3 regions of the Aquitalea magnusonii genome follow, and region 2 is predicted to be linked to each of the others. Evidence: predicted binding sites of a transcription regulator. Region 2 holds the regulator's gene; each other region holds the start of a gene.
The links. Region 2 encodes sigma-54, which starts transcription at its own class of promoters, with help from an activator protein. Its sites were predicted from a motif close to CTGGCACGCTTCATGCTT; they were not measured.

Region 1 (10,182 bases), 1.9 Mb from region 2:
CTTGTCGCATCAACTGAAGCAGCTGGAGGCCTACTATCAGCAGCCGCTGTTTGAACGCAAAAGCCAGCCGCTACGCTTTACCCTGGCGGGGGAACGCCTGCTGACGCTGGCGCATGAGCTGCTGGGCCGCGTGGCGGCCGCCGAGCGCGATGTGGCGCGTATCCGTGAGGGTGAGGCAGGGGAGTTGCGGGTGGCGGTGGAGTGCCATACCTGCTTTGACTGGCTGATGCCGGCCATGGACAGTTACCGTCAGCACTGGCCGGCGGTGGAGCTGGACATCGTGTCCGGCTTTCATGCCGACCCGGTCAGCCTGCTGCTGACCCAGCGCGCTGACCTGGCCATCGTGTCGGAAGTGGAGGCCCAAGCCGGCATCGTGCATCAGCCGCTGTTTGCCTACGAGATGGTGGGCATCGTGGCGCGGGATCATCCGCTGGCGGACAAAAAAGTGTGGCAGGCGGCGGATTTCGCCGGGGAAACGCTGATCCAGTACCCGGTGCCGGATGACATGCTGGATTTGTGGCGCAAGGTGTTGTTGCCCGCCGGGGTGAACCCGCCACGGCGCAGCAGCGAGCTGACGGTGGCCATCATCCAGTTGGTGGCCAGCCGGCGCGGGGTGGCGGCCTTGCCGTACTGGGCGGTGCGGCCTTATCTTGAAAAGGGCTATGTGGTGGCGCGTACCATTGGCGATGAGGGCCTGCGCAGCGAGTTGTATGCCGCGGTGCGTAGCGAGGATGCGCCGCTTGCCTTCATGCAGGATTTTCTGGCCACGGTACGGGAGCGCAGCTTCGCCACGCTCCCCGGCCTTACCGTACTGGCAGGCTAAGCAGTCAGGGCCTAGACATGGTCGGCATGTTCGTCATGCCCTTCCATGCCCAGTTCCTGAATCTTGCGGGTCAGGGTGTTGCGGCCCCAGCCCAGCAAATGGGCGGCTTCCACCTTGCGGCCACCGGTGTGGGCCAGCCCGGTGCGGATGCAGCTTTCTTCAAAGCGTCGGGTCAGGTCGTCGATGATGCCGACTTCACCGGCGCGCAGTCGGCGTGCCACTTCTTCGGCCAGGCCCAGCGTCCAGTCCACCACGTGCACGGCACTGCTGATCACCGGGCTGCCATCGCTCTCTGTGGCTGGTGCAGCGGCTTCCGGTTCGCGCAGTTCGGCGGGCAAGTCGCCCACTTCCACCTGCTGGCCCGGTGCCATCACGGTAATCCACTGACACAGGTTTTCCAGTTCGCGCACATTACCGGTAAAGCTGTGGAACTTGATCACTTCCATGGCCGCTTCGGTCAGGCGCTTGGGCTCAACGCCCAGACTGCTGGCGCTCTTGGCCAGGAAATGGCGGGTCAGCAGCGGGATGTCCTCGCGCCGTTCGCGCAAGGGCGGCAGACGCAGGCGGATCACGTTCAGGCGGTGGAACAGGTCCTCCCGGAACAGGCCGCGTTTGACCCGGTCTTCCAGATTCTGGTGGGTGGCGGCAATCACCCGCACATTGGCCTTGATCGGCACATGGCCGCCCACGCGGTAAAAGTGTCCGTCCGACAGCACGCGCAGCAAGCGGGTTTGCAGCTCGGTGGGCATGTCGCCGATTTCATCCAGAAACAGCGTGCCGCCTTCCGCCTCTTCAAAACGACCGCGCCGGGTGGCCAGCGCGCCGGTAAACGCGCCTTTTTCATGGCCAAACAGCTCGGACTCCAGCAAATCCTTGGGAATGGCTGCGGTATTCAGGGCAATGAAAGGCTTGCTGGAGCGCACCGAATGGCGATGCAGCGCTTCGGCCACCCGCTCCTTGCCGGTACCGGACTCGCCGGTAATCAGCACGGTGACGTGCGATTGTGACAAGCGGCCAATGGCGCGGAACACGTCCTGCATGGCGGGAGCCTGGCCTAGCAGCACTGGCATGGCTTCCACCCCGCCAGTGGCTTCGATCTGGCTATTGCTTTCCGCCAGTGCGCGCTCGATCAGTTGCACCGCCTGGTCGACATCAAAGGGCTTGGGCAGGTATTCGAAGGCACCACCTTGAAAGGCGGCAACGGCGGAGTCCAGGTCGGAATGCGCGGTCATGATGATGACCGGCAATTGCGGGTGATCCGCCTTTACCTTGGAAAGGAATTTCAGGCCGTCCGTCCCCGGCATGCGAATGTCGGAAATGATGACGCGCGGCGTATTGTCGTACAGGGCGTTGAGTGCGTCATCGGCACTGGAAAAGCTGTCAAAGCCGATGCCGCTGCGGCCAAGCGCCTTTTCCAGTACCCAGCGGATGGCCTTGTCGTCATCGATGATCCACACCGGGTTATTCATAGCAGCCCTCGTTTCTGTAATTGAGTTCAATCCGTGTTGCTGAAAGGCAGCATCACGGTAAAGCAGGTCTGGCCGGGGCGGGATTCAAATTCGATGCTACCGCCATGCTGATGCACATAGGCCTGGGCCAATGTCAGCCCCAAACCAGTGCCTTCGGCGCGTCCGGTGACCAGGGGATAGAAAATGTGATCCCTGATTTCTTCCGGAATGCCGGGGCCGTTGTCGACAATCTGCAATTTTAATGCCAGCCCATGACGCTTGCGTGCCAGGGTGACTTGCCGGGCAACGCGGGTACGCAAAATCACCTCGCCCTTGGCCTTCATCGCCTGAATGGCATTCTTGACGATGTTGAGCACCACTTGGATCAATTGCTCCTTGTCGGCCACCATCTGCGGCAGGCTGGTGTCGTAATCGCGGCGGATGGTGAGACCCTGCGGATACTCGGCCAGCGCAATGCTGCGCACCCGTTCCAGCACTTCGTGGATATTGATTTCGCTGCGCACATGGCGGCGATGCGGGGCCAGCAGACGGTCTACCAGCGATTGCAGGCGCAGCGCTTCTTCCTGGATGACTTCGGTGTATTCCTTCAGCTCCGGCCGGTCTGACAGCTCATGCTCCAGCAACTGGGCCGCACCGCGGATTCCCCCCAAGGGGTTCTTGATTTCATGCGCCAGGTTACGAATCAGCTCGCGATTAGCCTGTTGTTGCAGCAAAAGCCGCTCTTCATTGGCAATTTTCAGTTGCTGATCCAGCGGTCGCAGCTCGACCAGCGCCAGCCGGCCTTCCGCATCAATCGGCGTCACTGACAGGGCGATATGCAGCGGCTGCTCACCATGCGGCGTACGCAGCTCCAGGTCGTGCTCGATATAGCTGGAATTGTGTTGTAGCGCGGTCGTCAGCGCTTGCCGCAAGGCAGGGCTGTCCTGCAGCAACTCGAACAGGGTGTGGCGCAGCAGCTCGCGCCGGCCTATGGCGAGCAGGTTTTCACAAGCGGGATTGGCAAACTCGAGACTGCCGTCGGCATGGGCAATCAGTACCGGCGTATCGAGTAATTCCAGACCGGCAAAGCTGGGAGAGTTCATGGTGCTCCGAATCGGATGGGGCTGTGCCTGTAGCTGTTAGCAATAAGCACGCCAAGCCAGAGCACAGCGGATGCACGAAATCGGCCTTAATGATGCACCATTATTGTGCAGATGACGCGGACTGCCCCAATTCGCGGCGCAAGGCATCCACGTTCTTCTGTCGCTCGGTCACGGCGTCCTTTAGTTTCTGTACCCGATCCAGGTATTTCTGGTAATTACGGGTTTCGTCGCCGTTGCGAGTGGCGGCACCTTCGGTATAGGCTTTTTGTGCATCAGCCAGTGCCTTTTTCTCGTTGGACAGCTCGCCTTCCAGTATCTTGCGCCTGCCCTCATCACGCTTGGACTGGGTGCCGTTGTCCACGCTGGGGTAGCCATCCGGTGTCGAGGCCGATCGGCTATTGCCTGCTGCGCGCGGTTTACTGGAACCGCCGCCGCCATAGGTGGACAGCGGTGCCAGATGCATGGGCTTGGCACCCTTGATCGGCACATTGGTGAAGGTGACATTGCCGTTGGCATCGACGTATTTGTATACCTCGGCCTGGGCGAGGCTGCAGGTCAGCAGCAGGCAGAAGGCAAGCGTTTTCATGGTTTTGGGCATTAGCGGAGAAAACGGGTGGACGTGACGCTATGATAAGCAAAAGGCTGGCGCACGTCACATCTGCATTGCCGGAACAAGAGGAGGCAATTTGCCAGATGACCGGGAATGCGGCAGCATGCGCTTCATGCGCGCTACTTGCCAATATCATGGACAATCCGCAATCGGCCTGCAGTGCTGGACACAACATCCTTTGATAGCGCGGTATCCGTCAGGACCGGTGTTGACCCGTCACCTATAAGGAAGCTTTGTGCATGTTGATTCAGTTGCTTTATTCCAGCAAGGCTAGTGCTTCCCTGGCGCCTGCTGAACTAACAGCCATTCTCGACCAGTCAGTCATCAATAATCAGGCCAACCAGATTACCGGCCTGCTGTTATACCGGGATGGCTGTTTCCTGCAGTTGCTTGAAGGTGAGGAGGCCGTGGTTGAGGCTACCTTTCGGCGCATTGGCCAGGATAGGCGGCATCATCAGGTGGAGTCGCTGTTTCGGACTGAGTGCAAGCAACGTGAGTTCGGCCACTGGTATATGGGGTTTCACACCCCGCGCCCGGAAGAGTTGGCCCGCTTCCCCCAGTTTGCCCCGGTGTTTGACCCGGCATTTGATGTCAGCCAGTTGATCATCGCACCGCAGGATGGTCTGGCCATGCTCAAGGCTTTTGCCGGCTTGCCGGAATGAACCTCGCCCGAGCAAGCCGGGCTGGCAGCCATGAAAAAGCCCGCACAGGTAGTACTTGTGCGGGCTTTGTGCATCCGGCAAGGCGTCCGTGGACGCCGCTGCCTGATTACAGGGAGTAGTACATCGCAAATTCTACCGGGTGGGTAGTCATGCGGGTCAGGTTGACCTCCTGCATCTTCAGTTCGATGTAGGCGTCGATCCATTCGTTGGAGAACACACCGCCACGGGTCAGGAAGTCGCGGTCTGCGTCCAGGGCAGCCAGGGCTTCGTCCAGGCTGGCGCACACGGTCGGGATCAGCTTGTCTTCTTCCGGCGGCAGGTCGTACAGGTTCTTGTCAGCGGCATCGCCCGGGTGAATCTTGTTCTGGATACCGTCCAGACCAGCCATCAGCAGCGCGGAGAAGCACAGGTACGGGTTAGCCAGCGGATCCGGGAAGCGCGCTTCGATACGGCGTGCCTTCGGGTTGGCCACGTGCGGGATACGGATGGAAGCGGAACGGTTCTTGGCGGAGTAAGCCAGTTTCACCGGAGCTTCGTAGTGCGGAACCAGACGCTTGTAGGAGTTGGTACCCGGGTTGGTGATGGCGTTCAGCGCCTTGGCGTGCTTGATGATACCGCCGATGTAGTACAGGGCGGTGTCGGACAGGCCGGCGTAGCCGTCGCCAGCAAACAGGTTCTTGCCGTCTTTCCAGATGGACTGGTGAACGTGCATGCCGGAACCGTTGTCACCAACGATGGGCTTGGGCATGAAGGTAGCGGTCTTGCCGTAGCTGTGTGCCACGTTCTGAACCACGTATTTCAGGATCTGGGTCCAGTCGGCACGCTGGGTCAGGGTGCTGAACTTGGTACCGATTTCCATTTGGCCGGCAGTGGCCACTTCGTGGTGGTGTACTTCAACCGGAACGCCCAGCTCTTCCAGCAGCAGAACCATGGCGGAACGCAGGTCTTGTGCAGAGTCAACCGGCGGAACCGGGAAGTAGCCACCCTTCACGCCCGGACGGTGACCGGTGTTGCCACCTTCGAATTCTTCGGCGGAGGCCCAGGCAGCTTCTTCGGACTTGATCTTCACGAAGCAACCGGACATGTCGGTGCCCCAGGTGATGCTGTCGAATACGAAGAATTCCGGTTCCGGACCAAAGTAGGCGGTGTCGCCCAGGCCGGATGCCTTCAGGTAAGCTTCAGCGCGCTTGGCGATGGAGCGCGGGTCGCGGTCGTAACCCTTGCCGTCAGCCGGGTCGATCACGTCACAAGACATGAATACGGTGGGTTCGTCAAAGAAGGGGTCGATCTTGGCGGTGGCCGGATCAGCCATCAGCAGCATGTCGGAAGCCTGGATACCCTTCCAGCCGGCGATAGAAGAACCGTCGAACGCGTGGCCGCGCTCAAACCATTCATCAGCATCTTCCAGCAGCACGTGTGCCGGGATGGTAACGTGTTGTTCTTTACCACGGGTATCAGTAAAGCGCAGGTCTACGAACTTGACGTCGTTTTCTTGAATCAGCTTGACTACGTCTGCAACCGCCATGAATGTTCTCCTAAAGGCAACGTGCATCGAAAGCAATATTGCTTGATAAAGATGGTACGCTTCGACTCAAGCATGAAGCGTGCCAGGCTAAGAACGCTAATTTAATCATTGTGTCACAGGGTCTGCGACCCGGCTAGTCATTCAATACGCACCAAAATGGGATGCTGCATGGTTGAATTGCACCATCATGGTGCTTTGCTTGTGCCCGCTCCTGGGCAGGCTGGCAAGCCTGCCATACGGCAAAGAATGACACGGCCTCGTTACAAGGAAAGGAAGGTCAACGATGGAACAAACAACCCTCATTCTGCAAACTGCCGCCGAACGTGCGGCAAGCCAGCAGCTTGCTTATCAGGGCGCGCTGACGCCGCCTGAAGCCCATTATCTTACCCAGCATTTGGAAGGCGCCGTGCTGGTGGATGTACGCAGTGCGGCTGAATGGCAATTCGTTGGTGTAGTGCCCGGCGCGCTACGCATCGAGCTGCGCACTTTCCCCGGCATGCAGCCCAATCCGCAGTTCTCTGCCCAATTGCAGGGCGCAGTTGGCAAGGATGCGGTGCTGCTGCTGATGTGCCGCAGTGGCGTGCGTTCGCATGAGGCTGCGGTATTGGCCGCCGCCGCCGGTTACACTCGGGTTTACAACGTGCTGGAAGGCTTTGAAGGGGACAAGGATGGGCAGGAACACCGCGGCAATCTGACCGGCTGGAAGGCTCATGGCCTGCCCTGGGTGCAGGGCTGAGCTGCGCTGGATTGTTGGGACAGGGGTATTGACCGGTTGATGTTTATGACGTTACACGGCAAAGTGCTACCTCAGCAGATGAACCGCACAATGCGGTAGCACCACAGGAATCCAAGAAAGCTGATCATGACCAACCGTTACGCCGTCATCGGTAACCCCGTTTCCCATAGCCAGTCTCCGTTCATTCATAGCGAGTTTGCCCGCGCCACCGGCGAAGCCGTGCAATATGAAAAGCTGTTTGCCGAGCTGGACAAGTTCAACGAAGTGGTTGGCCAGTTTGTGCAAAACGGTGGCCTGGGCCTGAATGTCACCCTGCCGTTCAAGGGCGATGCCTTCCGCATGGCGCAGGAAGTGACCGAGCGCGCCCGTGCCGCCGAAGCCGTCAATACCCTGACTTTCCGTGATGGCAAAGTCTATGGCGACAATACTGACGGTGTCGGCCTGGTGCGCGATATCGTGGAAAACCTTGATTTCCCGATGGAAGGCAAAAGCATCCTCATCCTGGGTGCCGGTGGTGCTGTTCGCGGCGTGCTGGAACCGATTCTGGAGCAAAAGCCAGCCAAGGTGACCATTGCCAACCGTACCTTGATCAAGGCGGAATCCATTGCCCATCATTTCGCCCCCTGGGGTGAGGTTCAGGCCAGTGGTTACGAGGCGCTGGAAGGCAAAACCTTCGACATCATCATCAACGGGACTTCCACCAGCCTGCATAATGAAATCCCGCCGCTGCCGGCCAACATCTTTACGGCGCGCACTCTGGCTTACGACATGGTGTACAGCAAGGGTCTGACGCCTTTCCTGAAACGTGCGCAAAGCGAAAACGCCGGCATGCTGGCCGATGGCCTGGGCATGCTGGTGGAGCAGGCTGCCGAGTCCTTCCATATCTGGCGTGGGGTCAAGCCGGATACACGCAAGGTCACCAATATGCTGCGAGAAGTGCTGGCTTGATTTGATGCGGCTCATTTTCAAGATCATGGCGGTCCTGGTGGCCGCCATTGTGTTGTACAACCTGTGGATCTTCGGTCACATCGTTTACTGGCGCAGTCATAATCCTTCCGCCAGTGCCTTCATGAACGAGCAGTTGGCCAAACTGCAGGAAGACGACCCCGAGGCTGCCTTGCGGCAGAAATGGGTGCCGTACGCCCAGATTTCCCCCAATCTCAAACGCGCGCTGATTGCGGCGGAAGATGCCAAGTTTGCCGATCACGAAGGCTTTGACTGGGATGGCATCGAGGCGGCTTTCGAAAAGAACCTGAAGCAGGGGCGCATCGTGGCGGGTGGTTCCACCATCAGCCAGCAATTGGCAAAAAACCTGTTTCTGTCCAGCAAGAAAACACCATGGCGCAAGCTGGAAGAGGCCGCCATTACCGTGATGCTGGAGAAGGTGCTGGATAAACGCCGCATTTTCGAGATTTACCTCAATGTCATCGAGTGGGGTAACGGTGTATTTGGGGCCGAAGCCGCTGCCCGCTATTACTTCCATACCAGCGCTGCCCGGCTCTCCGCGGGGCAGGCGGCCAAACTGGCTGCCATGGTGCCTAATCCGCGTTACTACGATGAGCATCGCAATGCGCCGGGCTTGATGAAGAAAACCCGCATCATCCAGCGTCGCATGGCGTTTGCCGACCTTCCCTGAGATACCCCTTGCTGGAAGGCAAGGGGGCTTCATGTTACAATCCCGCTCCTGTTTATACGTTCTGCCGCGCCGAAAAGGCGTGGTATTGCACATGGACTTACCCAGTTACCCCATAGCCTCTGGCTCCCCCGTTTTTCCTTGTTGATTCCCGCCGTTACGACCGTGTAGCCCAGTCTCCGTCGCCATGGCGGAAGGAGTTGTGCTTGTCGGTTATCGAAAAAAAACAAACTGCTGAACGATTGAGCGAAAGCCTGGCTGAGGTGCAAAGGCTGATTGCGCTGCATCAGGAAAATGATGCTGTCGCCCCTGCCACTTCACCGGCACTCGATGATCTGCAGCAAAGGCTGCAAAACCTGCATCCGGCAGATATCGCCTACATTCTCGAAGCCCTGCCGCTGGAAGAGCGGCTGCTGGTCTGGAATCGCGTCAAGGCACAGCAGGATGGTGACATCCTGCTGGAAGTTTCCGATGCCGTCCGGGAAACCCTGATCGAGTCCATGGCCCCGGACGAACTGGTTGCCGCTGTGCGTCAGTTGGATACCGATGAGTTGGCAGACCTCGCCGGCGATCTGCCGCGGCAGGTGGTTTACGAAGTCATGGGGGAGCTGGATGAAGCCGAGCGTGAGCAACTGCAATCGGCACTGTCCTACCCGGAGGGCAGCATCGGTGCCCTGATGGATTTTGAGCTGGTGAAAATCCGTGCCGATGTCAGTTGTGAAGTCGTATTGCGCTATCTGCGCCGTTTTGACGAGCTGCCGCACCAGACCGACAAGATTTTTGTGCTGGACGCCAATGAAGTGCTCTGCGGGGTACTGCCCTTGCGCAGCCTGTTGGTGGCCGATCCGGAAGCCATGGTGGCCGACGTAATGGCGACCGAGGTCGTATCCTTCCAGCCAGAAGATGAAGCGCGAGACGCGGCCCTGGCATTCGAGCGTTACGATCTGGTATCCGCACCTGTTGTCGATGAGCGCGGTGCGCTGATTGGCCGCCTGACCGTGGACGAAATGGTCGATGTGATGCGCGAGGAGTCGGACAGCGAAGTGCTGAATCTGGCCGGTTTGAAAGAAGAAGAAGACCTGTTTGCACCGGTGATCGACTCTGTGAAGAACCGCTGGTCCTGGCTGGCCATCAATCTGTGTACCGCCTTTGTTGCTTCCCGCGTGATTGGTGTGTTTGAACAATCCATCAACCAACTGGTGGCATTGGCTGCGCTGATGCCTATCGTGGCCGGCATTGGCGGTAACTCTGGCAATCAGACCATCACCATGATTGTGCGCGCGCTGGCCATGGGCCAGATGCAGGTAAGCCAGGCTTGGCGCTTGTGGCGCAAGGAATTGGGGGTCAGCATCATCAATGGACTGATATGGGGCGGGGCCATCGGCCTGATTGCCTGGCTATTGTATGGACGCCTGTCATTGGGGCTGGTGATGCTGGCTGCCATGACGCTCAACCTGATGCTGGCCGCCACCATGGGGGTGCTGATTCCTTCCCTGATGCAAAAACTGGGGCGGGATCCCGCACTGGGCTCCAGCGTGTTGATCACCGCCTGCACCGATTCCGGTGGTTTTTTCATTTTCCTTGGCCTGGCCACCATTTTCCTGCTTTGAATGATGCTGACCCTTGCACAGGCACTGCGCTG
Region 2 (10,182 bases):
TAAAGCATGCTAAAATTCGCACTTTACAAACGCGGGCTGCCCGGTAATATTTTTGCTTCGCCAAACTCGGGCAAGCGGCTGCCAAGCCCTGTCAGCCAACGCCATGCTTGCAAACGACACTACCCCGCTTAGCCCCCCGAAGATGCACTCATGAAATGGAACTCCGGCCGGCTATGGCTTCGAATCTCTGTGTATGGCACCACCTCGCTGCTGGCGCTGTTCATTCTCATCCAGGCGCTGATTTTCTGGCAATTCGATGAATCGGCCATTCGCAAGACGCTGACGTCCTCCCTCAGCGACACCCAGCGCCAGGTGTTGGTGGAAGGCAAGATCACCCCGACACTGTTTCCCTCACCAGGGCTGAGCATTCACCAACTGAGCATTAGCGAAGCTGGCGGCACACAACCGTTTGCCCGCGTGGAACAGTTGGATGTCTATCTATCCTGGCTGCCCTTGCTGACCGGCAACCGTGAAATCAAGGCCCTGGAACTGCATGGCGTCACGGCGAGCATCGTCCGCAGCGCAGACGGCCGGCTCTCCATCATGGACCTGCTGCAGCGCCGCATTCCTGGCACGGTCAGCATGAAGCTGGACCGGCTGGTCATCCGCGAAGGCAGCTTGCTGTACAGCGACAAAACCAACGGCACCGAGCAGAAGCTGGACACCATCAGTCTGGATGCCGACGATCTGCGCAGCGGGGCCAGCCTGAGTGCCGCCGCCATTCTTAGCAACGGCAAGCGCCCCATCCGCCTGGCCGTCAGCACCCCGCTCACCATTCAGGACGACCAGGTCAGCCTGGAAAAGCTGGATGCTGTCGCCCTGTCCGAACTACCAGGTCTGGGCGAAAGCAAGTTTGCCGCCACCGGCCAGTACAAGCTGAACTTCGCCACCCTGCAGACTTCCGGCAAGGACCTCAGCTTCCGTTTCAGCAGTGAACGTCCCAGCAGCCAACTGGAGCTGAAGGTGCCGGAACTGAATGCCAGCTTCAACGAAGTCACCATGCCCTCCGGCCACCTGAGCGGCAAACTCAGCTACGCCCACAGCCAATACCAACTGGACGCCGGGCTGGAAAACCTCAAACTGACCGAAGGCGGCCTGGCTGCCGACAAGGTGAAGGGGGACTTCAACTGGCAGGCTGGCGACACCCGGCTCAATTTCAAACTGGATGCCCCGCTGGCGCTGATGGGCATGAAACAACTGCGCATGCAGCCCCTGAACATGACCGCCACGCTCACCACGCCGCTGCTGCCGCGCGGCAAGCTGCTGTCCAGCATGGAAGGCGCGCTGGATGGCGATCTGGACGAACCACGGCTCAACCTGCGGGTTGCCGGCAAGCTGGATGGCTCGGACCTGTCGGTGACGGTCAGCCAGTTCGGCCTGATGAAGCCACGCCACGAAGTAACCCTATCAGTGGGCAAGCTGGACCTGAACCGCTATCTGCCGGAAACCAAGGGCGATCCGGTGGCCATCTTCCAGGACAGCAAGCCGATTCCGCTGGACTGGCTGGACTATTTCGACCTCACCGGCAAGGTGGCGGTGGGTGAGCTGGCCATGGGCCGCTTCCGCATGAACAACCTGAATGCCAGCGTGCGCATCAACCCGCGCGAACTGGAGCTGGATCAGATGTCCGCCGACATCTACCAGGGCCGACTGCAAGGCGACATGCTGCTGGCACGACGCGACACCCCGCACCTGGAAGTCAAGCAGACGCTGAAAGACATGAATATCCGCCCGCTCTTGGTGGATCTGTTCAATTTCAGCCGGCTGGATGGCAAGGGCAGCGGCCATATCGACATCAATGCCGATGGCAAATCCTTCCTTGAACTGCGCAACACCTTGACCGGCAATGTGGAAACCAGCCTGAACAAGGGCGCGTTGACCGGTATCGACCTGGTGGCCGCGCTGAAAAACCTGCCGGCAGAACTGAAGGAATGGAATACCCAGGCCCAGGCCGATCAGAAAACCACCTTCTCCACCCTGTCCACCAGCTTCCGCCTGGACAAGGGGGTGGCCCGCAGCCAGAACATGCAACTGGCCTCACAACTGGTGAATGTAAAGGGCTCCGGCAAGGTGGACCTGACGCAGAATATTGTCGACTACACCATGGATGTGCAGGCCAATCCGCAGGAGTTCAGTCGCCTGAAGGGGGTGAATGTGCCGCTGAAGATTACCGGGCCGCTAAACGCGCCGGTGTATGCGCTGGACTTCAACGCCATGGTCAAGGGCAAGAAGACCGAAGGTGAAAAGCAGCAGGCGCTGAAACAGGAACTGAAAAAGCAGATCACCACCATCCTGCCCTGACCATCCGGCCCCGGCATGCAACAGGCCGTGTCAATCACACGGCCTTGCAGGCTGCTCACCAATACATTGGCGGCATTTGAGCAGGCCCCGGCTCTGCCGACTGACGGATTGATTCCGCAGCCCTCCCATCCACCTCCCCAGCCTTGCCCTGCCCATTGCAGCAGGAAGTCTCGCTTTCTTGCCGGAAAGCGGAAGCAAGCTGTCCATCATCGGCAAGGCCGTGTCAGTGACACGGCCTTTGTCATGCTGCGAGCGGCAAATCAGCCAGGCAATGGTGGCGGTGATGTGTCAGCTCAGCCCTGCAGGATACGGTTTTCCGCCAGTGCCAGTTGCTCCGGCGTCCCCAGTACCACCAGCACATCATTGGCGGCAATTTCAAAATCGGCGTCAAAATCCAGACGGCGGATGCTGTTGCGACGCAAGGCCTTCACTTCCACGCCCAGTTGTTCCAGTTGTAAAGCACCCAGCGGATGGCCGATGGCATATGCGCCAGGGCAGGCCTGAATGCTGAGCAGACGAGGTACGAGCGCCTCGTCCAATCCCTCGGCGTCATCGCTGGTGCCACGGAAGAAGCCACGGAACAGGTTGTAGCGTTCTTCGCGCACCGAACGGATACGGCGCAGCACCCGGTTCAGCGGCACGCCCAGCACCATCAGCGCCTGCGAAGCCAGCATCAGGCTGCCTTCCATCACCTCGGCCACCACTTCATCCGCCCCGGCCTGGCGCAACTGGTCGATATCACTGTCATCCACGGTACGCACAATCACCGGCAAGTCTGGCCGTGCCGATTGCACCGTGTGCAGGATGCGCAGCGCACCGTGCGTATCGGCAAAGGTCACCACCACCACCTTGGCCCGCATCAGGCCACCGGCAATCAGCACCTCCTTCTTGCCGGCATCGCCAAACACCACCGGATCACCAGCCTCGCCCGCCTCGCGCACCCGTTCCGGGTCCATGTCCAGTGCAAAAAAGGGAATGTCTTCGGTTTCCAGCAGACGCGCCAGTGCCTGACCGCTGCGGCCATAGCCGCAGATCAGCACATGGTCGGACTTGCCCATGCTCTCCACCATCAGGTGGTGCAGGCTGAAGGCCTGCATCATCCAGTCCTGCTTCACCAGCCGGCGGGTGATGACCTCGCCATACATGATCATGAACGGTGCCACCAGCATGGACAGCAAAATGGCGGCAATCGCAGCCTGCTCGGTACTTTCGGCAATCAGCCCCAGATTGCCGGACAGGGCCAGCAGCACAAAGCCGAACTCGCCGCCTTGCGCCAGCGCCAGGCCGGCACGCATGGAATGGTTGGGCGGATGGCGCAGCAAACGGCCCAGCACAAAGACAATGCCCAGCTTGGCCAGCAGCAGCAGGCCCAGCATCAGCGCCACTTCGCCAAAGCGCTCAAACAACACCGACAACTGCAGGCGCATGCCGACGGTGACAAAGAAAAAGCCCAGCAGGATGTCACGGAAGGGCTTGATGTCCTCTTCCACCTGATAACGGTATTCGGTCTCGGAAATCAGCATGCCGCCCACAAACGCCCCCAGCGCCAGCGACAGGCCGGACAGCTCGGTCAGCCAGGCCACCCCTAGGGTGATCAACAACACATTGATCATGAACAGCTCACCGGAACGCTGGCGCGCCACCAGATGAAACCAGGGCCGTACCAGGCGCTGGCCAAAGAACAGCAACAGCGCCATCACCACCACCACCTTCAGCGCCGCCAGGCCCAGGTCCATCCACAAGGTCTCACTGCCACCGGCAAAGGCTGGCAGCAGGATCAGCAGCGGCACCACCGCAATGTCCTGGAACAGCAGCACGCCAATGGCCAACTGTCCGTGCTGCAAATTCAGCTCCAGTCGCTCGGTCAGCAATTTGCTGACAATGGCGGTCGATGACATGGCCAGCGCACCGCCCACGGCAAAGCCGGACAGCGCAGAACCGGTCAGCCAGCCCATCACCAGCGCAATCAGCAACAAGGTCACCACCACCTGCGCCAGCCCCAGGCCAAACACCAGATGGCGCATGGCACGTAACTTGGGCAGGGAGAACTCCAGCCCGATGGAAAACATCATGAACACGATGCCGATTTCACCCAGAAACTGCGTCTCCTCGCCTTCGGGAATCAGGCTGGCCACACCGGGGCCTGCCAGGAAGCCCACCACCAGATAACCCAGCATCGGCGGTACACGCAGGCTGCGGCACAAGGTAACGGACAACACGGCAGCCAGCAGAACCAGCACAATCGGGGCAAGCGAATGCATGAGCGCAACAATCTCCTGTGTAAACGCGGGAAAACCAGCAAGACGGTAACGATGGTTACCGGTAAAGATAAGCTGCCAGCAGCAGCCAGACAGCATAAATCATGCGCCGGATGCGGGCAAAATCCATCCGGAGATGGCACACCAAATCAGACTCCAAGCAAAAGATGCACCAGCTTCTGCCTCCAGCGATTATAACCTTTGATATACTTTCCCCCATGGAAAAAGCTCAAACAAGCTCCCGACTCGACCTGGCGCGTGAAGTGCTGCAGACCGAGGCGGATGCAATTCTGGCCCTGTCCCGTCGACTCAATGGTGATTTTCTGCGTGCCGTAGAAGCCATCCTGGCCTGCACCGGCCGTATCGTCGTCACCGGCATGGGCAAATCCGGCCATGTGGGCCGCAAGATCGCCGCCACCCTGGCCAGCACCGGCAGCCCGGCCTTTTTTGTACACCCGGCAGAAGCCGCCCACGGCGACCTGGGCATGATTACCGCACAAGACGTGGTCATCGCCCTGTCCAACTCCGGCGAATCCGGCGAAGTAGTCGCCCTGCTGCCCGCGCTCAAGCGCAAGGGCCTGGTACTGATCGCCATGACCGGCAACCCCGCCTCCTCGCTGGGACGTGAAGCCGACATCCTCTTGGACACCCAGGTGGAAAAAGAAGCCTGCCCGCTGGGCTTGGCCCCCACCACCAGCACCACGGTGCAGATTGCGCTGGGCGATGCCCTGGCCGTCACCTTGCTGGATGCACGCCAGTTCGGCCCGGAAGACTTCGCCCTGTCCCATCCCGGCGGCAGCCTGGGCCGCCGCCTGCTGGTTCACGTCAAGGATCTGATGCACAGCGGCGACGAGCTGCCGCGCGTGCTGCCCGGCACGCCGCTGAAGGATGCTCTGCTGGAAATGTCGCACCAGCGCCTGGGCATGGTAGCCATTGCCACCGCAGACAACACCATCAAGGGCATCTATACCGATGGTGACCTGCGCCGCACGCTGGAACGCTCGGGCAATATCTATGATCTGATTATCGATCAGGTGATGAGCCCCGCCCCGCAAACCATCCTGCACAGCAAGCTGGCCACCGAAGCGGTCCACCTGATGGAGCAACGCCGCATCACCAGCCTGCTGGTGATCGATGCCGACGGCAAGCTGGCCGGTGCCATCCACATGCACGACCTGCTCAAGGCCGGCGTCGTCTAGCCGCCAACAAGGAAGCCCATGCAAGCCATTACCGAACAAGCCCGCAAGATCAAGCTCTTGATCATGGACGTGGACGGCGTACTGACCGACGGACGCATTTACTACAACGCCCAGGGCGAAGAAAGCAAATCCTTCTATGTGCAGGATGGCCTTGGGCTCAAACTGCTGCAATCCACCGGCGTGCGCCTGGCCATCATTTCAGGCCGCGCCGACCGCTGCGTGGAACACCGCGCCCAGGCACTGGGCATCGACTTTTACTTCGGTGGCATCCACAACAAGCAAGAAGCCCTGCAGCAATTGCTGCAACAGGCAGATGTCACCCTGGAACAATGCGCCTTCATCGGTGACGACCTCATCGACCTGCCGGTATTGCGCCGGGTTGGCCTGGCGGTAGCCGTACCCGCTGCGCCCACACTGGTACGCCAGCACGCCCACTATGTCACCGGCTTCCCCGGCGGCCAGGGCGCGGTGCGGGAACTGGCCGAGCTCATCATGCAGGCACAGGGCAATTTTGACGCTATTCTGGCACGGTATCTGGCATGATCCGCTCGCACCGTCTGTTTCCCATTCTGCTGATTCTGATTACTGGCCTGCTTACCGTCTGGCTGGACGTGGTATCCCGCTGGCAACCCAACAAGCGCGACCTGGACCCCAATAAGCCCGAGGTGGTTGCCGATGGCGTGATGGCCACCCGCTTTGACCCCAAGGGCATGTTGCAGGAAAAGCTGATCGCCGGTCGCATGTGGCAATACCCGGATCGCACCGAATCCTATTTTGAAAGCCCGGACCTGCAAAGCTACAAAAACGGTGTTCTGGCCTATCACGCCATTGGCGAGAGCGGTCGCTATAACAGCAAGACCAAGCAGGCACTGTTCGACAAGAAAGTCACGCTGATCCAGCCCGCCACGGCCAATCAGCAGGAAACCCGCGTGATCAGCAGCAATATGCGTATCGATACCATACGCCATATTGCCCAGTCCGAAGCCCTCACCCACTTCTACTACGGCAAGTCCAGCGGCAGCGCCGTCGGCTTCATCTACCAACAGCAGGCCGGCCAGTTGCAACTGCTGTCCAATGCAAAGGTCACTTATGAAAAATAACTGCCGCCGCTTTATCCGGCTGGCCTGGCTGGCACTGAGCCTGGGCACCGTCCAGACTGCCCATGCCGAAAAGGCTGACCGTGACAAGCCCATCGAAATCAGCGCTGACCGCGGCAATCTCGATCAGCTCAAAGGCGTCACCGTATGGCAAGGCAATGTCATCATCATCCAGGGTACGCTCAAGCTCAATGCCGACCGCGCCACCGTCAGCCAGGACAAGCAGGGGAACCAGACCATGCAAGCCACTGGTCGCCAGGTAACGTTCCGCCAGAAAATGGATGGCAAGAACGACTGGATTGAAGGCCAGGCCAACCAGCTGGATTACAACACCGTCACCCATGTCGCCGTCCTCACCGGCAATGCCCGTGTCAAGCGCGGCAATGATCTGGTCATCGGCAACGTGATTACCTACAACACCGAAACCGAGATGTATGAGGTCAGCAGCGGAGCCAGCAGCAACGGTGGCCGCGTCACCGCCATCATCCAGCCCAAGCCCAGGGATAACAGCCCTGCCGCCAAGAAACCCGACGGAAACGCACCATGAGCGGCCCCAGCATTCTGAAAGTCGAGCGACTGAAAAAGCGCTTCAAGAAACGCACGGTGGTCAAGGATGTGGCCCTGCAGATTCATAGCGGAGAAGTCGTTGGCCTGCTCGGCCCCAACGGTGCCGGCAAAACCACCAGCTTTTACATGATTGTCGGCCTGATCGGCGCAGATGAAGGCGAAATCACACTGGATGGCAACAGCATCACCCACCTGCCGATTCACCAGCGCGCCCGCCTCGGCCTGGGCTACCTGCCGCAAGAAGCCTCGATTTTCCGCAAGATGACGGTGGAGGAAAACATCACCGCCGTACTGGAAATTGCCGGTTACAAAGGCGACAAGCTGGAACAGGAACTCAGCCTGCTGCTGGACGACCTCAACATCGCCCACCTGCGCGAAAGCAATGCGCTGGCGCTATCCGGCGGCGAAAGACGCCGGGTGGAGATTGCCCGTGTACTGGCCACCCGGCCACGCTTCATCCTGCTGGATGAACCTTTTGCCGGGGTGGATCCGATTGCCGTCATCGACATCCAGAAAATCATCACTTTCCTGCAACAGCGTGGCATCGGCGTACTGATTACCGACCACAACGTCCGGGAAACCCTGCGCATCTGCGACCGGGCCTACATCATCAGCGATGGCTCGGTGCTGGCATCCGGCAAGCCGGAAGAACTGGTCAACAACGAGAAAGTGCGCCAGGTTTACCTGGGTGAGCACTTCCACCTGTAAACCATGAAACAGTCACTACAGCTCCGGGTTTCACAGCAACTCACCCTCACTCCGCAACTGCAACAGTCGATCAAGCTGCTGCAGTTGTCCACGCTCGACCTGCAAACCGAGGTGGAGCGCTTCTTGCTGGACAATCCCATGCTGGAGCGCGGCGACGACCTGCCCGCAACAGACAGCCCCAGCAGCGAAACGGCCAGCAGCGGCGAAGAATCCACCACCCCGGCCTCCGACAGCAGTGATGGCGACAGCCACAGCGAGAGCAGCGGCGAACTGACCGACTGGGGTAGCGGCAGTCGCCGTAATGATGGCGACGATGAATTCGACCCCATGCTCAACGTCCCCTGCCCGGTCAGCCTGCGCGAACACCTGCTGGCGCAATTGGGAGAACTTACCCTCCCCACCCGCGATCAGGCCATCGTGCAGCTACTGATCGAAGAGCTGGACGACAACGGCTTTCTGAGCGTGGATCTGGAAGAGCTGGCCAGCAATCTGCCGCTGGAACTGGAACTGGAAAGCGACGAACTGATGGTCGGCTTGCGCCTGCTACAGCAATTCGACCCCGCCGGCATCGCTGCGCGCAGCCTTGCCGAATCGCTCAGCCTGCAACTGGACCGCCTGCCCCGGCAAGAGCCCGGCCATGCGCTGGCACGCAAGATTGTGGCCGAACACCTCACCTTGCTTGGCAACCGCGATTACACCCGCCTCAAGCGCATCCTGGGGGTGGATGACGACGCCATCCGCCAGGCCCAGCAACTGATTGCCAGACTCACCCCGCACCCTGCAGCCGGCTTTGGCGGCGAAGACGTACACTATGTCATTCCCGATGTCACCGTGCGCAAACGCCGTGGCCACTGGGTGGCAGAACTGAACAACGGGGCAGTGCCACGCCTGCGCGTCAATCAGCTATACGCACAGATGCTGTCGGAAAACCGCAGCGGCGCAGGAGAACTCACCGGTCGGCTGCAAGAAGCAAAATGGCTGGTCAAGAACATCCAGCAACGATTTGACACCATTCTGAAAGTGTCAGAAGCTATAGTCGAAAGACAGCAAGCGTTCTTTGAACACGGTGAAGTGGCCATGCGCCCGCTCATCCTGCGCGACATCGCAGACGAGCTGGGACTGCATGAATCCACGGTCTCACGCGTCACCACCCAGAAATACCTGCTCTGCCCGCGCGGCCTGTTTGAGCTGAAATACTTTTTTGGCAGCGCCCTGGAAACAGACAGCGGTGGCGAATGCTCGGCCACCGCCATCAAGGCCCACATCCGCCGCATGATTGATGGCGAGAACCCGGCCAAGCCACTTTCCGACAGCGCCATCGCCGATGAACTGGGCAAACAAGGCATACAGGTTGCAAGACGCACCGTTGCGAAGTATCGTGAAGCTATGCAGATACCGCCGGTCAATCTGCGCAAGGCACTGTGAAACACGCCTTGTAAGAATATCCGCTCGCCCGGCCGACCCGACCGGGCAGTCAACACAAGAAGGAGTTAGGGTATGAACCTCAAAGTAACCGGTCTCCACCTCGAAGTAACCCCGGCACTGCGTGAATTTCTGGAAAGCAAGCTGGAACGTATCACCCGCCATGTCGACCATGTGATCGACGTCACCGTCACGCTGTCGGTGGACAAGCTGGTGCAGAAAGCGGAAGTCAACGTTCACCTATCCGGCAAGGATATCCACGTAGAAGCCACCGACTCCGACATGTACGCTGCCATCGATGCGCTGATGGACAAGCTGGATCGACAGGTACTCAAGCACAAGGAAAAACAGAGCGAGCATCGCGCCACTCCGCAAGTTCAGCCGGAAGCATCCCTGTAATCACCTGACCGACGATGCGGGAACCCAACGGGTTCCCGTTTTTATTTGCACGGAGCCTTTTTCATTTTGATGAAGGCAACGTAGAATTGGCCAGTTTTTGTAGCCGCGTGCATACATTCCTATGAGCCTGATTGGCAAAATCCTGACACAGGATCACATCCTCCCGGACCTGGATGTCGCCAGCAAGAAGCGCGTCTTCGAGCAGGTGGGCCTCCTTATCGAAAACACCCA
Region 3 (10,182 bases), 1.8 Mb from region 2:
AGAACACCGATGCAAGCCCTGTTACCCACCCTCTTCCAGGCCAAGGCCTGGGCCAACCAGCAATTATTTGCCCTGTTGGAACAGCAACTGCAGGCACTGGCTGCCGACACCCAGACCGCCGCCGTGCGCATGCTGAACCATGTGTGGCTGGTGGAACAGATCTTCCAAGCCAATCTGCAGCAGCAGCCGCATGGCTTTGAGGCGCTGAACACGCCGGATACGCCAACGCTGGCCGCGCTGCAGGCGCGCCAGCAGGCCAGCGATGCCTGGTATCAGCAATATCTGCGCAGCATGGATGCCAGCCAGTTGGGCGAGGCGGTGGACTTCCGCTTTGTCGATGGCAAGCCGGGCAGGATGCAGCGCTGTGAGATGCTGCTGCATCTGATCACCCACGGCAGCTATCATCGCGGCATGGTGGGCCGCATGCTGGCCGAGGCGGGAATCCGCCCGCCCAAGGACAGCCTGACCATTTTTCTGCATCAAACCGCCTGAACGGGAGAACACAATGGCGCAATTCGTGGTGGAAGTGGAATGGCAACGCAGCGGTCAGGATTTTCTCAACCGTCGCTACAGCCGCAAGCATGTGCTGCGCTTTGATGGCGGGGCCGAGGTGGCGGCGTCGTCCTCCCCCGCCGTGGTGCCGCTGCCGATGTCGGACGCCAGCGCGGTGGACCCGGAAGAAGCCTTTGTGGCAGCGCTGTCCAGTTGCCACATGCTGTGGTTTCTGGACCTGGCCGCCCGTGCCGGTTTCACGGTGGAGCGTTATCTGGACCGGGCCAGTGGCGAGATGGGCAAGAATGCCGCCGGGCAATTGGCCATCACCCGCGTCACGCTGCGGCCGGATGTGCAATTTGGCAGTGCCAACCCGCCCAGCGCGGCCCAGCATGCCCAACTGCACCATCAGGCACACAGCAACTGCTTTATTGCCAATTCCGTGACATCTACCGTGCTATGCCAGCCGGTGGGGCTGGAAGACACGGCAGCCTAGTCGCTAGGCACAGCTTGGCACTGCCGCAGCCATGGGCAGTTGCGGCAAGCTGGCTTCGGCCATGGCCTCGCCCACCAGAATGATGGCCGGGCTGCCCATGCCTGCGGCCAGGGCGTCAGCCTCCAGCGTGGCCAGCGTGCTCAGCAGGCGCTGCTCCTGCGGCGTGCTGGCCCACTGCACCACCGCCACCGGTGTGCTGGCCGGCAGGTACTGCAACAGCGCCTGATTCAGGCTGGCAATGCGGCTCATACCCATATAGATGGCCAAGGTGGTGCCGGTGGCGGCCAGTGCCTGCCAGTCCGGCTCGCTGTGGTCCTGTGCGTGGGCCGTCACCAGCGTCACGCCACGGCAATGCTGGCGATGAGTGAGCGATACATTCAGGCTGGCGGCTGCCGCCAGTGCCGCACTGATACCGTTCACCACTTCCACCTCGATACCGTGTTGTTGCAGATAGCGGATTTCCTCACCGGCACGGCCAAACAGCAGTACCTCGCCACCCTTCACCCGCACCACCCGCCTGCCCTGCACGGCATAACGGCGCATCAGGCGCTGGATGAAATCCTGCGGCGTGGACTTGCAGCCACCGCGCTTACCCACCCGCACCACCTGCGCCTGCGGTGCCAGGCTGACGATGTCCGGGTTGACCAGCTCGTCCAGCAGCAGCACTTCCGCCGCCTGCAACTGGCGCACCGCCTTGAGGGTGAGCAGTTCCAGATCGCCGGGGCCAGCCCCCAGCAGCACCACCTTGCCTGTTGCGCGTTTCATGTTCTTACTCCCTGTTCAGGCAGGCTGCGCCACGCTGGCGGCCATGCGTTTGATTTCCGGCACACAGGAACCGCAGACGCTGCCGCAGCCCAGGGTGTTCTTGAGGTGTGCCACACTCTCGCCCCGCTCCAGACATTGGCGGATGGCGGTTTCGCCCACTTGCCGGCACTGGCAGACGATTTTTTCCCGCGCTACGGCACGCTGCCCGGCCGGGGCAAACACAGTCAGGCGAGAGCCTTGCCATGCCTCCCCCGCTTGCAGTTGCTGCAGCAGGCTGTCCGCTGCCGGGACATCGGTCGCACTGCTGCTGGCAAACACAAAGCCAGACAGACGGCCATCGGCCCAGGCTACGCGCTTGACCACGCCACGCCGGTCGTCACGGTACTCCAACACATCCGGACCGGGGTGCAGGCCCAGCACATCCAGCAACTGTTGCAGCCAGTCAGCCAGCGCCGTCGCATGCGCGGCGCGCAACAATAAGACATCCGGGCCGTGCAGCGCAATGGCGGCATAGCTGCACTGGCAAAGAAGCGGTGCCAGCCGCGCCTGCATGGCCGGCAAATCATCACAGCGCAGCGCCGCCGTCACCCGCCACGGCAGGCTGATTTTTTCCACCTTCACCGCCGCATGCTTGAGTTCCGGCTGGAAGGACTGGTCATCCACCTGCGGCTGGCTGGCCTCGTTAATGCCACCACTATTGAGAAACTGGCCATTCCAGTGCATGGCCGCAAACACCGTGCCGCCGGGCAGTTCGCGGCTGATGGCAAGCGGCAGCACCAGTTGGCCGCGCTTGCTGCTGATGCGGACCAGATCGCCCGCCTGCAGGTCACGCCGCGCGGCATCGTCCGGGTGCATCTCCAGTGCCGGTTCCGGACAATGGGCAAACAGTTGCGGCAGGCGGCCGGTGCGGCTCATGCCATGCCACTGGTCACGCAGGCGGCCCGTCAGCAGGCGGAAGGGGTAATGCGCCGACACATTCTCTGCCGGTGGCTGATAACGCACGGCATGAAAACGGGCGCGGCCATTGGCAGTGGCAAACACGCCATCGACATAACGCCGCGCCTGGCCTTGCTCCGCGCCAGCGGGTAGCGGCCATTGCTGCGGCCCGGCGCTATCCAGCACCGCATGGCTCAGCCCGCTGATGTCCAGATCACGCCCGGTGGTGAGTGCGCAATGTTCGTCAAACACGCTGGCGACTTCGGTATCAGCAAACAGGCTGGCAGCGCCGGGATACAGCAGCACCTCCAGACGGCGGGCAATCTGGCTGACAATCCAGCCATCGCTTTGCGCCTCGCCCGGTGGTGGCACGGCGGCACGCACCCGGCTGATGCGGCGTTCGGAATTGGTGACCGTGCCTTCTTTTTCACCCCAGGTGGCTGCGGGCAGCAGGATGTCGGCCAGCGCGGTGGTGTCGGTATGGGCAAAGGCGTCCTGCACCACCACCAGCTCGGCCCTGGCCAGTGCGGCGCGTACCTGTGGCAGGTTGGGCAGCGAGTGTGCCGGATTGCTGCAGGCAATCCAGATGGCCTTGATGCGCCCCTGCTGCAATGCGTCGAACATGGCAATGGCCGGCAGGCCAGGCGTGGCGGACAGCCGCTCGGCCGGCACGCCCCAGTGGGCGGCTACTTCTGCCCGGTGCGCGGCATTGTCGATATCGCGATGCGCCGCCAGCATGGTGGCCATGCCACCTACTTCGCGCCCGCCCATGGCATTGGGCTGGCCGGTGAGCGAGAACGGGCCGGCACCCGGCTTGCCGATCTGCCCGGTAGCCAGATGCAGGTTGATCAGCGCCAGGTTCTTGTCAGTACCGTGGCTGGACTGGTTCAGCCCCATGCAGTACAGCGACAGGCTGGCCGGGCTGTGGCCAAACCACTCGGCAGCCTGAATCAGGTCTTCTTCGCGGATGCCGCAGATTTCCGCCGCCATTTTCGGCGTGGTGTTGCGCACCATCTGCTTGAGTTCGGCAAAGCCTTCGGTATGGGCGTGGATGTAATCCTCCGCCACCAGCCCTTCCCAGATCAGATGATGCAGCATGCCGTTGAACAGGGCGACATCGGTGCCGGGCTGGATCTGCAAATGCAGGTCGGCCATGACTGCGGTGTCGGTGCGGCGCGGGTCGATGACAATCCAGCGCATGTCCGGCCTCGCCGCGCGCGCTTCTTCCAGCCGACGCAGCAGCACCGGGTGGGCGTAGGCCAGATTGCTGCCGGCAAACAGCACGCAGTCGGCCTGTTCCAGATCGGCATAACAGGTTGGCGGGCCATCGGCACCAAAGGCTTTTTTATAGGCAGTAACGGCGCTGGACATGCACAGGCGGGAGTTGGTGTCGATATTGTTGGTGCCCACCACGCCCTTGGCCAGCTTGTTGAACAGATAATAGTCCTCGGTCAGCAACTGGCCAGACACGTAAAAAGCCACCGCGTCCGGCCCGTGCTGGCGGATGATGCTGGCAAAACCTGCCGCCACGCTGTCCAGCGCAGCGTCCCAGCCAACGCGCTGGCGCGGCGCGTGGCGGGTGGGCCGCATCTCCGGGTACAGCGCACGGCCACTGTCGCTGGCGGCACTGGCCGCCAGGTTCAGCCCCTTGCTGCACAGCCGGCCATAATTGGCCGGGTGCTGCGGGTCGCCCCGCACACCTGTTATGCGCCCGTCTTCGCTGGCAATCAGCACGCCACAGCCTGTACCGCAATAGCAGCAGGTGGAGCGGGTTTCAGTCCTGCCCATTTTGCCCATCCTTTTCTGATGACAAGGTCCCGTTGCAAGCCGTTGCAACCCGTTGCCATCCGCCTTGTTCACAAGCCCAGCAGTACCATGCCCTGTTCCAGTTTCACCGGAAAATGGCGGGCGCAGCCCTCGTCCGGCGCGCGTGCTGCGCCGCTGGCCAGGTCGATATGCCAACTGTGCAAGGGACAGGTGACGCCATGGCCATGCACCATGCCCTGGCTCAGCGGCCCGCCCTTGTGCGGGCAGCGGTCCAGCAGGGCAAATACCTGGTCGTCATGGGTGCGGAACACCGCCACATTGCCGCTGGCGCGTTCCACCACCCGGCTGCCTTGCGGCGGAATGTCGGTAAGGGCGCAAATCTGAACCCAGTGTTGGCTGTCTGTCATGCTGTGCGCTCCTCAGGCTTCCAGTTTGATCGGAATGAATTCGTTTTTCTGCGCCCCGGCAATGCGTGCCGCCCATGGATCGGGCAGGCCTTGCAGCGAGAACAGCAGCCGCTGGTACAGTGCCTGGCGGCTGGCGGCATCGGCCACCACCCTGGCCTTGATGACATCCAGGCCGACGCGGGCGATGAAGTGTACGGTGCGGTCCAGGTAATAGGCTTCCTCGCGGTACAGCTGCAAAAATGCGCCGCTGTATTCCTTTACCTCCTCGGCGGTTTTCACCTTGCACAGGAACTGCGCCACCTCGGTCTTGATGCCGCCGTTGCCGCCGACATACAGTTCCCAACCGGAATCCACCGCAATCACCCCCACGTCCTTGATGCCGGCTTCGGCACAGTTGCGCGGGCAGCCGGACACCGCCAGCTTCACCTTGTGCGGCGACCACATATTGGCCAGCATGGTTTCCAGATCAATCCCCATCTGGGTGCTGTTCTGGGTGCCAAAGCGGCAGAACTCGCTGCCGACGCAGGTTTTCACCGTACGGATGGATTTGCCGTAGGCGTGGCCGGACTGCATGCCCAGGTCTTGCCAGACATTGACCAGGTCTTCCTTTTTCACGCCCAACAGGTCGATACGCTGCCCGCCTGTCACTTTCAGCATCGGCACCTGGTATTTGTCGGCCACGTCGGCAATGCGGCGCAGCTCGCTGGGGGTGGTGACGCCGCCCTTCATCTGCGGAATCACCGAAAACGTACCGTCCTTCTGGATATTGGCGTGTACCCGTTCGTTGACGAAGCGGCTTTGCGGGTCGTCCACCGCCTCGTGCGGCCAACTGGACAGCAGGTAGTAATTGATGGCCGGACGGCAGGTGGCGCAGCCATTGGGGGTGCGCCATTCCAGAAAGTGGAATACCTCGGCATGGGTCAGCAGGTGCTGTTCGCGGATGGCCTTGCGCACTTCACCGTGGCTGCGCTCGGTACAGCCGCACACCGCCTTGGTCTTGGGCGTTTCCTGGAAATCGGTACCCACCACGCTCATCAATATCTGCTCCACCAGGCCGGAGCAGGAACCGCAGGAGCTGGCGGCCTTGGTGTGCTTTTTCACCTCGTCCAGCGTGAACAGGCCCTTGTCCTTGATGGCCTTGACGATGCTTCCCTTGCACACGCCATTGCAGCCGCAGACTTCGTCGCTGTCCTGCATGCAGGCGGCCTTGCTCTGGCCCTGCACGCCGGCATCGCCAATGGCGGATTCGCCAAACATCAGCGTGTCGCGCAAATCCGCCACCGAACGGCCTTCGCGCAGCAGCTTGAAATACCAGGCACCGTCGGCGGTATCGCCATACAGGCAGACACCGGCCAGCTTGTCGTCCTTGATCACCAGCTTCTTGTACACGCCGCCAGCCGGGTCGGACAGCACGATATCCTCCATGCCCTCGCCGCCCATGAAGTCGCCAGCCGAGAACAGATCAATCCCGGTGACTTTCAGCTTGGTGGACAGCACCGAGCCCTGATAGCGGCCAATACCCAACTGGGCCAGATGGTTGGCGCACACCTTGGCCTGCTCGAACAAGGGCGCTACCAGTCCGTAAGCGACACCGCGATGGCTGACGCATTCGCCCACTGCATACACGCGCGGGTCGTAGGTTTGCAGCGCATCGCTCACCACAATGCCGCGCTCGCAATACAGGCCGCAGGATTCGGCCAGTGCGGTATTGGGGCGGATGCCCACCGCCATCACCACCAGTTGCGCGTCTATCTGCTGGCCATCGCTAAAGCGCACCCCGGCCACACCGCCCTGGCCATCGTCCAGAATGGCCGCCGTCTGCTTGCCCAGCAAAAAGCCGATGCCACGTTTTTCCAGCGCCCGGCGCAGCAAGCCACCGGCCACTTCGTCCAACTGGCGGTCCAGCAGCCAGTCGCCCAGATGCACCACGGTCACGTCCATGCCGCGCAGCTTCAGGCCATTGGCAGCTTCCAGCCCCAACAGGCCACCGCCAATCACCACCGCCTGACGCTTGGTCTTGGCGGCCTCCATCATCAGCTCGGTATCGCGGATGTCGCGATAGCTGATGACACCATCCAGATCCTTGCCCAGCACCGGCAGGATGAAGGGTGTGGAGCCGGTGGCCAGCAGCAGGCGGTCGTAAGCCGCCTCGGTGCCATCCTCGGCGAGGACTTTGCGGCGCACCCGGTCGATGGTGGCAACGTTCTTGCCCATGTGCAGGGTAATGCCGTGCGCGGCATACCATTCAACACTGTTGAGGATGATGTCCTTGAAGTCCTGCTCCCCGGCCAGTACCGGCGACAGCAGGATGCGATTGTAGTTAGGGTGGGGTTCGGCACCGAATACGGTGATGTCGTACATCTCCGGGGCCAGCGCCAGTAATTCTTCCACGGTGCGGATGCCGGCCATGCCATTGCCCACCACCACCAGTTTTTGCCGGGTCTTGCCCTGCAGTTCTGCCATATTCATCCTGCTCTCCTTATACCCGTGCCGCCGCCACGCGCCAGCCACTGCGCCAGCGTTGTTTCACCCCGGAGAGGCTCAGCCAGGCCAGGCAGCACAGGCAGGCAAACAGCCACAAACCTGCTGCATAAGCACCGGTAGCCTGCTTGATGGCGCCCAGGCTGGCAGCCAGCGCAAAGCCGCCCACCCCGCCGGCCATGCCCACCAGGCCGGTCAGCACGCCGATTTCCTTGCCAAAGCGCTGCGGCACCAACTGGAACACCGCGCCATTACCGGCCCCCAGGCACAGCATGGCCAGGATGAACAGCAGCAGTGCCACCGATGGGCCACCCACATTGAAACCGGCCGCGCCAATCAACAGCGCACAGCACAGATACACCGCCAGCAGCGAGCGGGTGCCGCCCAGACGGTCGGCCAGCATGCCGCCCAGCGGGCGCATCACCGAACCGGCAAACACGCAGGCCGCGGTATACAGCCCTGCGGTTTTGGCATCAAAAGCAAACTGGTCGTGAAAGTAACCCGGCAGCGCGCTGGCAAAGCCGGAGAAGCCGCCAAAGGTCATGGAATAGAAAAACATGAACCACCAGGCGTCCTTTTCCTGCAGCACCGCCAGATAGTCGGCCAGCTTCTTGGCTGGCGGCGCATTGGGCGCGTCCTTGGCACAGCAGGTAAAGATCAGCAGCGCGGCAATGAGCGGAATGCAGGCCAGGCCGAACACGTTCTGCCAGCCAAACGCCAGTGCCAGTGCCGGAGCAAACAGCGCGGCCAGCACGGTGCCGGAATTACCCGCCCCGGCAATGCCCATGGCCGTACCCTGGTGCTGCGGCGGATACCAGCGCGAGGCCAGCGGCAGCGATACCGCAAACGAGGCCCCGGCCACGCCCAGGAACAAGCCCAGCAGCAGCGCGCCACCCAGGCTGGCAATGCCGATCTGCCAGGCCGCCAGCAAGGCGGCAATCACCACCAACTGGCCGATGATGCCGGCAGCGCGCGCGCCGATGCGGTCCACCAGCACGCCCATCAGCAGGCGCAGGATGGCCCCGGCCAGAATCGGCGTGGCCACCATCAGCCCGCGCTGCTGGGTGGACAGATGCAGTGCGGTGGCGATGGGCACCTGCAAAGGCCCCAGCAGATACCACACCATGAAACTGAGGTCGAAATACAAAAAGGCTGAGAACAGGGTTGGCTTGTGTCCGGCTTGCCAGAAAGTGCGGTCCATGTAGTGCTCCTGTCGGGGAAGCGTGCTTCCCGCCAAATGGCCAAAACAAAAACGGCGTCCTCCCTGACGTTAAAGTCAGGAGAGGACGCCGTTGTCCGGGTCGGCAATGGCCGCCGTTGGCCGCTGCCGCGATGTCTGGTGCAGGCGGCACGCCATTGCGCCGCTGCAAGATGATTAATGCAAAGAGCGTGCCAGCAGAAAACTGGCGCAATCGGGCTGATTCAAGCCGGCGGCAGCAAGATACCGCACCGCATCAGTGCGCTGCATGCGGCAGCGCACCAGCACAGGGCGCACCGTCTGCCGGTGACGGCCAGCGGCTGCCATCCATCAGCACGCTATGGCGTGCGCCGGCTGCCGGCAGCGGCACACCACAGGCCCGCGCCGCCTGCTCGTACAATAGGGTCTGGTTGACGGCGGCCACCAGCGCCTGGTCGGCCCCGCCCTGCCACATACCCCAGCGGCGGTATTGCTGCAAGAACCACAGCCCGTCAGTCAGATAGGGATAGTTGACCCGGCCCTCATCACAAAAGCGCAGCGAAGCGGCATCGCTGTGGGTCCAGTGCTGCAAGATAGTCTCCACCGGCATGCCCAGGCAGTCATCCTCGGCCAGCCAGGCGGCAGCCTGCGCATGGTTTTCCGGCTGATCCAGCCAGTGACTGGCCAGCAACAGCGCCTGCACCAGCCGCCCGGCCAGCTCCGGCTGCTGCTGTGCCAGCTCGCGGCGGCAGGCCAGCACCTTTTCCGGATGATCCGGCCAGATGACGGCGCTGTCGGCCACCAGACTGGCCACACCACGCTGCTGCGCCAGCGCGTGCCAGGGCTGACCGGCGCAGAATCCATCCAGCACCCCGTCCTGCATGGCATCGCCCATCTGCGCCGGTGGAATCACCACGCAGCGGGCATCATGCAAGGGATGGATGCCTTGCGCCGCCAGCCAGTAATACAGCCACATGGCGTGAGTGCCGGTGGGAAAGGTATGCGCCAGCACCAGCGGGCGGCCAAGCTGCTGGCTGAGCGCGCGCAGGCTGAGACCCTGGCGGTATTGCTGCGCCAGGTTTGGCGACAGGCTGATGCCCTGCCCGTTCTGGTTCAGCGTCAGCAGGATGGCCATATCGCATTGCGGGCTGCCCAGGCCCAGTTGCATGCCGTACACCAGACCGTACAGCGCATGGGCGGCATCCAGTTGTCCGCTCATCAGCTTGTCGCGCACGGCAGACCAGGACGGCTGGCGCTGCAGGCAAAACTGCAGGCCCAGCTCCCTATCCAGCCCCAGCTTGCGGGCCACCACCAGTGCGGCGCAGTCGGTCAGCGCGACAAAGCCCAGGTTCAGCGTGTGTAAGCTTGCAGCAGCAGTCATGAAAGGCTTTCAGCCCAGCAGTTTGCTGGAGTTGATCAGTTGTCGGGACAGTTCGGCCAGCCGCAGGCCGTTTTGCATGGCCTGGCTGCGCAGCAGCGCATAGGCTTCCGCCTCAGTCAGTTGGCGGCGCTCCATCAGGATGCCCTTGGCGCGCTCAATCAACTTGCGCTCCGCCAGTTGTTCTTCCACCTCGGCCAGGCGCTTTTTCAGCCTGGCGTCTTCTTCAAATTTGACCCGCGCCATGTCGATGATGGGTGCCAGGCGGCTGGCCGCCACCTGG

Region 1: glnA (type I glutamate--ammonia ligase) is a predicted target of sigma-54. The motif match lies at 6,240-6,257, and genes of this name have one in related genera.
Region 3: DLM_RS09740 (nitrate/nitrite transporter) is a predicted target of sigma-54. The motif match lies at 8,723-8,740, and genes of this name have one in related genera.

Annotation. Positions count from the first base shown of each region.
Region 1 covers NZ_AP018823.1:3,247,390-3,257,571, reverse strand. The annotation lists gene DLM_RS15510 (LysR family transcriptional regulator) at 1-823, shown strand, start outside; gene ntrC (nitrogen regulation protein NR(I)) at 835-2,292, opposite strand; gene glnL (nitrogen regulation protein NR(II)) at 2,319-3,374, opposite strand; gene DLM_RS15495 (DUF4124 domain-containing protein) at 3,475-3,960, opposite strand; gene DLM_RS15490 (BLUF domain-containing protein) at 4,224-4,646, shown strand; gene glnA (type I glutamate--ammonia ligase) at 4,753-6,171, opposite strand; gene DLM_RS15480 (rhodanese-like domain-containing protein) at 6,455-6,907, shown strand; gene aroE (shikimate dehydrogenase) at 7,034-7,855, shown strand; gene mtgA (monofunctional biosynthetic peptidoglycan transglycosylase) at 7,857-8,543, shown strand; gene mgtE (magnesium transporter) at 8,747-10,150, shown strand; gene prmC (peptide chain release factor N(5)-glutamine methyltransferase) at 10,154-10,182, shown strand, end outside.
Region 2 covers NZ_AP018823.1:246,801-256,982, reverse strand. The annotation lists gene DLM_RS01295 (AsmA family protein) at 151-2,301, shown strand; gene DLM_RS01290 (monovalent cation:proton antiporter family protein) at 2,595-4,562, opposite strand; gene DLM_RS01285 (KpsF/GutQ family sugar-phosphate isomerase) at 4,778-5,758, shown strand; gene DLM_RS01280 (KdsC family phosphatase) at 5,777-6,301, shown strand; gene lptC (LPS export ABC transporter periplasmic protein LptC) at 6,298-6,858, shown strand; gene lptA (lipopolysaccharide transport periplasmic protein LptA) at 6,848-7,402, shown strand; gene lptB (LPS export ABC transporter ATP-binding protein) at 7,399-8,130, shown strand; gene DLM_RS01260 (RNA polymerase factor sigma-54) at 8,134-9,555, shown strand; gene hpf (ribosome hibernation-promoting factor, HPF/YfiA family) at 9,628-9,951, shown strand; gene ptsN (PTS IIA-like nitrogen regulatory protein PtsN) at 10,073-10,182, shown strand, end outside.
Region 3 covers NZ_AP018823.1:2,030,653-2,040,834, forward strand. The annotation lists gene DLM_RS09710 (DinB family protein) at 10-492, shown strand; gene DLM_RS09715 (OsmC family protein) at 506-988, shown strand; gene cobA (uroporphyrinogen-III C-methyltransferase) at 992-1,753, opposite strand; gene DLM_RS09725 (nitrate reductase) at 1,769-4,477, opposite strand; gene nirD (nitrite reductase small subunit NirD) at 4,546-4,863, opposite strand; gene nirB (nitrite reductase large subunit NirB) at 4,876-7,332, opposite strand; gene DLM_RS09740 (nitrate/nitrite transporter) at 7,343-8,545, opposite strand; gene DLM_RS09745 (CmpA/NrtA family ABC transporter substrate-binding protein) at 8,799-9,902, opposite strand; gene DLM_RS09750 (ANTAR domain-containing response regulator) at 9,912-10,182, opposite strand, start outside.